2 linked regions of the Azoarcus olearius genome follow. Each later gene encodes a partner of the first gene's protein in a complex. Links are inferred from orthologs where the notes say so. Each region holds a gene or a part of one and is shown on either strand. Other genes may lie near its edges. The genes, in order: uvrB and dqs_RS16520.

The links.
Region 2: the proteins of uvrB (region 1) and dqs_RS16520 are in contact, whole or in part, in a crystal structure (PDB 7EGT), measured with the Thermus thermophilus proteins. The link is inferred for Azoarcus olearius from one-to-one orthologs. Residues at the interface, in WP_096411307.1 of Thermus thermophilus: Glu23, Leu25, Arg26, Asp27, Gly28, Glu29, Arg30, Phe31, Arg55, Glu326, Asp327, Phe328, Glu379, Ser382, Gln383, His398, Gly400, Arg401; in WP_096412145.1 of Thermus thermophilus: His654, Arg656, Phe657, Gln666, Asp668, Glu669, Lys680, Arg681, Leu682, Ser683, Lys685, Tyr686, Ala687.

The regions. Positions count from the first base shown.
Region 1 is NZ_CP016210.1:1,855,960-1,859,225, forward strand. The notes cover bases 160-3,112. They hold uvrB (excinuclease ABC subunit UvrB), read left to right. Parts: upstream 160-574; coding sequence 575-2,650; downstream 2,651-3,112. Other genes in these bases: dqs_RS08535 (amino acid aminotransferase), read right to left, coding at 160-431; dqs_RS08545 (low molecular weight protein-tyrosine-phosphatase), read left to right, coding at 2,660-3,112. Outside these bases: more of dqs_RS08535, read right to left, coding at 1-159; more of dqs_RS08545, read left to right, coding at 3,113-3,124; dqs_RS08550 (Rne/Rng family ribonuclease), read right to left, coding at 3,219-3,266. UniProt on the Escherichia coli protein: The UvrABC repair system catalyzes the recognition and processing of DNA lesions. A damage recognition complex composed of 2 UvrA and 2 UvrB subunits scans DNA for abnormalities.
Region 2 is NZ_CP016210.1:3,618,074-3,621,380, forward strand. Bases 215-3,208 are described here. They hold dqs_RS16520 (UvrD-helicase domain-containing protein), read right to left. Parts: upstream 2,825-3,208; coding sequence 605-2,824; downstream 215-604. Other genes in these bases: dqs_RS16515 (ParA family protein), read left to right, coding at 215-585; dqs_RS16525 (hypothetical protein), read left to right, coding at 3,154-3,208. Also shown: more of dqs_RS16515, read left to right, coding at 1-214; more of dqs_RS16525, read left to right, coding at 3,209-3,307. UniProt on the Escherichia coli protein: A helicase with DNA-dependent ATPase activity. Unwinds DNA duplexes with 3'-5' polarity. Translocates on single-stranded DNA with 3'-5' polarity. Initiates unwinding more efficiently from a nicked substrate than double-stranded DNA.

The sequences.
Region 1 (3,266 bases):
GCCGATTCGAACAGCGCGCGGTGGTTTTCCCAGCTCGGGTCGGAGATGTAGACCGTGGCGCCCGGCAGCAGGCGCTTGAGGTAGTCGGCGCCGACCTTCAGCGCGCCGGTGCCGCCGAGTGCTTCGACGGTGACGACCTGGCCGTTGGCGATCAGCGCGGAATCCTTGCCGAGCAGCAGGTTCTGCACCGCGTTGTTGTAGGCGGCGGGGCCTTCGATCGGCTGGTAGCCGCGCGGCGGCATGGCTTCGAGGCGGGCCTTTTCGGCGGCGCGGACGGCGGCCAGCAGCGGAATCTTGCCGTTGTCGTCGTAGTAGACGCCGACGCCGAGGTTCACCTTCTCGGCGCGGGTGTCGGCGGCGAAGGCCTCGTTGAGGCCGAGGATCGGGTCACGGGGCGCCAACTCGACGGCGGCGAAGATCGATGCGGACATTTGGACTCCAGTTGCGCTAGCGGTTCGGTCGCGCCGCGGCGCGGCCTGGGCCGTGCCTTGAGACGCGATTTGGGAAATAATCGGTGTTTCCGCCTGCTTCCCCTGGTGGGCGCAGGCGCTTGAAACAAGACGGGAATTCTAGCATGCAGAGTCCGGCCGACAGCGGCTCCGACAGCACCGCCAAGGTGCTGACGTTCGAGGGCAGTCCCTTCCGCCTGCACCAACCCTTTCCTCCGGCGGGCGACCAGCCGGAGGCGATCCGGCTGTTGTGCGAGGGTGTCGAGGACGGCCTGATGTACCAGACCCTGCTGGGCGTGACCGGCTCGGGCAAGACCTACACCATGGCCAACGTCATCGCCCGCATGGGGCGGCCGGCGCTGGTGCTGGCGCCCAACAAGACGCTGGCGGCGCAGCTCTATGCCGAGTTCCGCGAGTTCCTGCCGGAGAACGCGGTCGAGTACTTCGTCAGCTACTACGACTACTACCAGCCCGAGGCCTACGTGCCGCAGCGCGACCTCTTCATCGAGAAGGATTCGTCGGTGAACGAGCACATCGAGCAGATGCGGCTGTCGGCCACCAAGAGCCTAATGGAACGCCGTGACGTGGTGATCGTGGCGACGGTGTCGTGCATCTACGGTATCGGCGACCCGGTGGACTACCACGCGATGATCCTGCACCTGCGCGAGGGCGAGCGCGTCTCCCACCGCGATCTGATCGCCCGCCTGGTAGCGATGCAATACACCCGCGCCGACCTCGACTTCCGTCGTGGCACCTTCCGCGTGCGCGGCGACGTGATCGACGTGTTCCCGTCGGAGAACGCGGAACTCGCAGTGCGCATCGAGATGTTCGACGATGAGATCGAGCACCTGACGCTGTTCGATCCGCTCACGGGGCACCTCAAGCAGAAGCTGGTGCGCTTCACCGTCTATCCGTCCAGCCACTACGTCACGCCGCGCGCGACCGTGCTGAAGGCGATCGAGGCGATCAAGGAAGAGCTGAAGGACCGCATCGCCTTCTTCCAGCGCGAGGGCAAGCTGGTGGAGGCGCAGCGGCTCGAGCAGCGCACCCGCTTCGATCTCGAGATGCTCAACGAGATGGGCTTCTGCAAGGGCATCGAGAACTACTCCCGCCATCTGTCTGGGCGCGGCCCGGGCGAGCCGCCGCCCACGCTGATCGACTACCTTCCAGCCGACGCGCTGATGTTCATCGACGAGTCGCACGTCGCCATCGGGCAGGTGGGCGGCATGTACAAGGGCGACCGCTCGCGCAAGGAAAACCTCGTGGGCTACGGTTTCCGGCTGCCATCCGCGCTGGACAACCGGCCGCTGAAGTTCGAGGAGTTCGAGCGCCTGATGCCGCAGACCGTATTCGTCTCGGCGACTCCGGCGGCCTACGAGGCGCAGCATCAGGGCCAGGTGGTGGAGCAGGTGGTCCGCCCGACCGGGCTGATCGACCCTGTCGTCGAGATCCGTCCGGCGACGACGCAGGTGGATGACCTGCTTGCCCAGATCAAGACCCGCATCGCGGTTCAGGAACGCGTGCTGGTGACGGTGCTGACCAAGCGGATGGCGGAAGATCTGACCGACTACCTGGCCGACAACGGCATCAAGGTGCGCTATCTGCATTCGGACATCGACACCGTCGAGCGGGTGGAGATCATCCGCGACCTGCGCCTGGGTCAGTTCGATGTGCTGGTCGGCATCAACCTGCTGCGCGAGGGGCTGGATATTCCCGAGGTGTCGCTGGTGGCCATCCTCGATGCGGACAAGGAGGGTTTCCTGCGCTCGGAGCGTTCGCTGATCCAGACGATCGGCCGCGCCGCGCGCCACATCCATGGCACCGCGATCCTGTATGCCGACCAGATCACCGATTCGATGCGCGCCGCGATCGGCGAGACCGAGCGCCGGCGTACCAAGCAGATCGCCTTCAACGAGGCGAACGGCATCGTGCCCAGGACAGTGAGCAAGCGCATCAAGGACATCATCGACGGCGTCTACAATGCCGATGGCGCTAGTCGCGACAGCGCCCGGGTGGGCGAAGCACGCGCCGACTATGCCGCGATGGACGAAAAGCAACTCGCACGGGCCATCAAGAAGCTCGAGAAAGAGATGCAGGAGCACGCGCGCAACCTGGAGTTCGAAAAGGCCGCGGCCGCGCGCGACGAACTGTTCAAGCTGCGAGAACGCGCTTTTGGCGCGGACCAGCACGGCAATACCTAGGGAGGAGAGGTGAAGCGCGTTCTATTCGTTTGCACCGGCAACATCTGCAGGTCGCCCACGGCCGAAGGGGTTGCGCTGCACATGATCCACAGTGGCGGCCTCGGCGCCCATGTTCATGTGGATTCCGCGGGCACTCACGGCTACCACGTGGGCGAGGCGCCGGATCCGCGTACGCTCAAGGCGGCGGCCCGACGTGGCTACGATCTCAGTCCCTTGCGGGCGCGCAAGCTGGAACTGCGCGATTTCCAGGATTTCGACCTGCTGCTGGCAATGGATCGCGGCCACCTCGACCTGATGAAGCGGGCCTGCCCGGAGGTGTATCGGCCCAAGCTCGATCTGTTCCTGCGCTACGCCGCGAAAACCGAGTTCGATGAGGTGCCGGACCCGTATTACGGCGGTCCGCAGGGTTTCGAGATGGTGCTCGACATGTGCGAGGCTGGCGTCGACGGCCTGCTGGATCGGATCGGCGCCTGACGGGAATGGGCGCGCACGCGCCCCGGTCGTCAGCGCCGATCAGAACGAAAAAAGGCCACCTTGCGGTGGCCTTTTTTCTGGACGCGGTCTGCGCTTACTTGCGCGTCTCAACCTGCTGCAGCGGTTCTTCCGCAATTACCAT
Region 2 (3,307 bases), 1.8 Mb from region 1 along the record:
ACCCTCAACTTCAAGCTCAACCCGCGCCGCACCGCAGACTTCGTGGTCGCCACGCCCTTCGACCGGCTGGACCTGATGCCGTCCCATCCGCAGCTGGAGGAACTGCAAAGCAAGCTGGAGTCGCGCTACAAGATCTACAAGTTGCGCGACGCGCTGGACGAACTCGCCGACAGCTACGACCGCGTCTATATCGACACCCCGCCGGCACTGAACTTCTACACCCGCTCGGCGCTGATCGCCGCCAACGCCTGCCTGATTCCGTTCGACTGTGACGACTTCTCGCGCCGCGCGCTCTACGCGCTGCTGGAAAATGTCGACGAGATCCGCGCCGACCACAACCGCGACCTCGCGGTCGAAGGCATCGTGGTCAATCAGTACCAGCCGCGCGCGAGCCTGCCGCAGAAAGTGGTGCAGGAGCTGATCGACGAGGGCCTGCCGGTGCTGTCGCCCTACCTGTCGGCCTCGGTGAAGATCAAGGAGTCGCATGAACAGGCGCGCCCGATGATCCACCTTGAACCCAAGCACAAGCTGTCGCAGGAGTTCGTCGCCCTGCACGACACGCTGGCACGCAAGTACGGCGCCTGAGCGCCGTACCCGCCCGGCCTTACACCGGCTCCAGCTTCGCCACCGCCAGCAGCAGCCATTTGACGCCCGCGGGGCCGAAGTTGATCTGCACCTTCGCGTCCGACCCGCTGCCCTCAGCAGCGACGATGACCCCCTGCCCGAACTTCGCGTGCGCCACCGACTGGCCGATGCGCAGCCCGTTGGGCAGATGCGCCGACGTGCCCCGCGCTTGCCGCGCCGCCACCGGAGCCACGCTGGCGCCCGGCTTGAAGTAGCCGCCGCCCATGCCGGCGAGCGCGCCGCCCGCCATCGAACGCGGATTCGGCGGCGTCAGCCACTTGACGAGCCCGGCCGGGATTTCCTCAAGGAAACGCGAGCGCAGGTTGTAGCGCGTCTGGCCGTGCAGCATGCGGCTCTGCGCGAAGGAGAGGTAAAGACGCTCGCGTGCCCGCGTCACCGCCACGTACATCAGGCGGCGCTCCTCTTCCAGCCCTTCGGCTTCGAGGATGCTGTTCTCGTGCGGAAACAGGCCTTCCTCCAGCCCCGAGACGAAGACCACGTTGAACTCCAGCCCCTTGGCCGAATGCACGGTCATCAACTGCACCGCGTCGGCCCCCTGGTCTGCCTGATGGTCGCCCGCTTCGAGCGAGGCGTGGGCAAGGAAGTCCGCGAGCAGGGCGTGGTCGCCGGCCAGCACCTCTGCATCCGCTTGCGCCTCGGCGACGAAATTGCTGCCTGCGCCCAGCAGTTCGTCCAGGTTCTCCAGCCGCTCCTGCCCTTCCTTTTCGGATTTGTAGTGCGCCCGCAGCCCGCTCGCGTCGAGCACGTGGTCGATCAGCTCGGGCAACGGCAGACGGGCGGTGTCCCGGCGCAGGTCTTCCACCAGGCGGACGAACTGCGCGAGCACCGTGCCGGCCTTGCCCGACAGGTGCGGCACCGTGGCGTACAGGCTGGTGTTGTAGGTGCGCGCGGCATCCTGCAGCGCTTCCAGCGACCGCGCGCCGATGCCGCGCGTGGGGAAGTTGACCACGCGCGCGAACGCCGTGTCGTCGTCGGGATTGGCGATCAGGCGCAGGTAGGCGAGCGCGTGCTTGATCTCCTGCCGTTCGAAGAAGCGCAGGCCGCCATACACCCGGTAGGGCACACCGGCTGTAAACAGTTGATGCTCCAGCACGCGGGACTGGGCGTTGGAGCGGTACAGCAGTGCGATCTCGCTGCGCAGCGCGCCGTCGCGCACCAGCCCGCGGACCTCGTCGACGAGCCAGCGCGCCTCGTCGGCATCGGAAAAGGCCTCGAACACACGGATCGGCTCGCCCGCGCCCTGGTCGGTCCACAGGTTCTTGCCGAGGCGGTCGGAGTTGTTCCGGATGATCGCGTTGGCGGCGTCGAGGATGTTGCCGCGGGAACGGTAGTTCTGCTCCAGCCGGATCACGTTCTGCACCCGGAACTCTCGCTCGAAGTCACGCATGTTGCCGACCTCTGCGCCGCGGAAGCGGTAGATCGACTGGTCGTCGTCGCCGACGCAGAACAGCGACGCGCCCCCCTCCCGACCTTCGTCGGCGAGCAACTTCAGCCAGCGGTACTGCAACACGTTGGTGTCCTGGAACTCATCGACGAGGATGTGGCGGAAGCGCCGCTGGTAGTGGCGCCGGATCGGCTCGTTGCGCTCCAGCAGCTCATAGGTGCGCAGCAGCAACTCCGCAAAATCCACAACTGACTCGCGCTGGCACTGCGCTTCATACTCCTGGTAGAGCTGTACACGCTGGCGCGTGAAGTCGTCCCAGGCCTCCACCGCGTGGGGGCGGAAGCCGGCTTCCTTCTGGCCATTGATGAAGTGCTGCAACTCGCGCGGCGGGAATTTCTCGTCGTCGACGTTGAGCGTCTTCAGCAGCCGCTTGATCGCAGCGAGCTGATCGCCGGAATCGAGGATCTGGAACAGCTGCGGCAAGCCAGCATCGCGATGGTGGGCCCGCAACAGCCGGTTGCAGAGGCCGTGGAAGGTGCCGATCCACATGCTGCGGGTGTTGATCGGCAGCATCGCGGCGAGGCGGGCATGCATTTCCTTGGCCGCCTTGTTAGTGAAGGTGACGGCGAGGATTTCCGCCGGGCTGGCCTGGCCCGACTGCACCAGCCAGGCGATGCGGGTGGTCAACACGCGGGTCTTGCCAGAGCCGGCACCGGCGAGGATCAGGGCGTGCTGGGATGGCAGGGTGACTGCCTGATGTTGCTGTTCGTTAAGGTTGGCAAGCAGGTTGGACATGGGGCTTCCTCGTGGTGCCGCCATTCTACCCGGGCGCTCCGGGACATCCCGCCCAAGGCGCGGGACGTGACGTGAGTCACGCCTGCAACACCTTGTCGCCGATCCGCAACAAAGCCGCCTTGAAGAAGCGGGCGAAGTGCATTATCTTTTGATTGTGCATAGCAGCAAATGAGCTAGGCGCCGTTCATCGACAGGGAGGCACCTCCTGTCGTTACACGACCAGAATCGAAAGCAATTGTTTTTGCAGCACAGCAAAATGCACCCGAAGGCGTGGTCCACGAAACCACTGCCCGGTGCGACGGCCCTACCCGGCCAAATGGAGAACCGCAATGCAGACACCGAAATCCCTCCCCTGGCATGCACGCCGCGTCGGCATCCCGGTCGAACGCGCCGAAGCCCTGTGGCGCAAGGCTGTGCGCACCGCAACCGCAGAAACCGGCTGGGTCGGCACCTCGGAATACTGGGGCTCGGCGATGGACAACT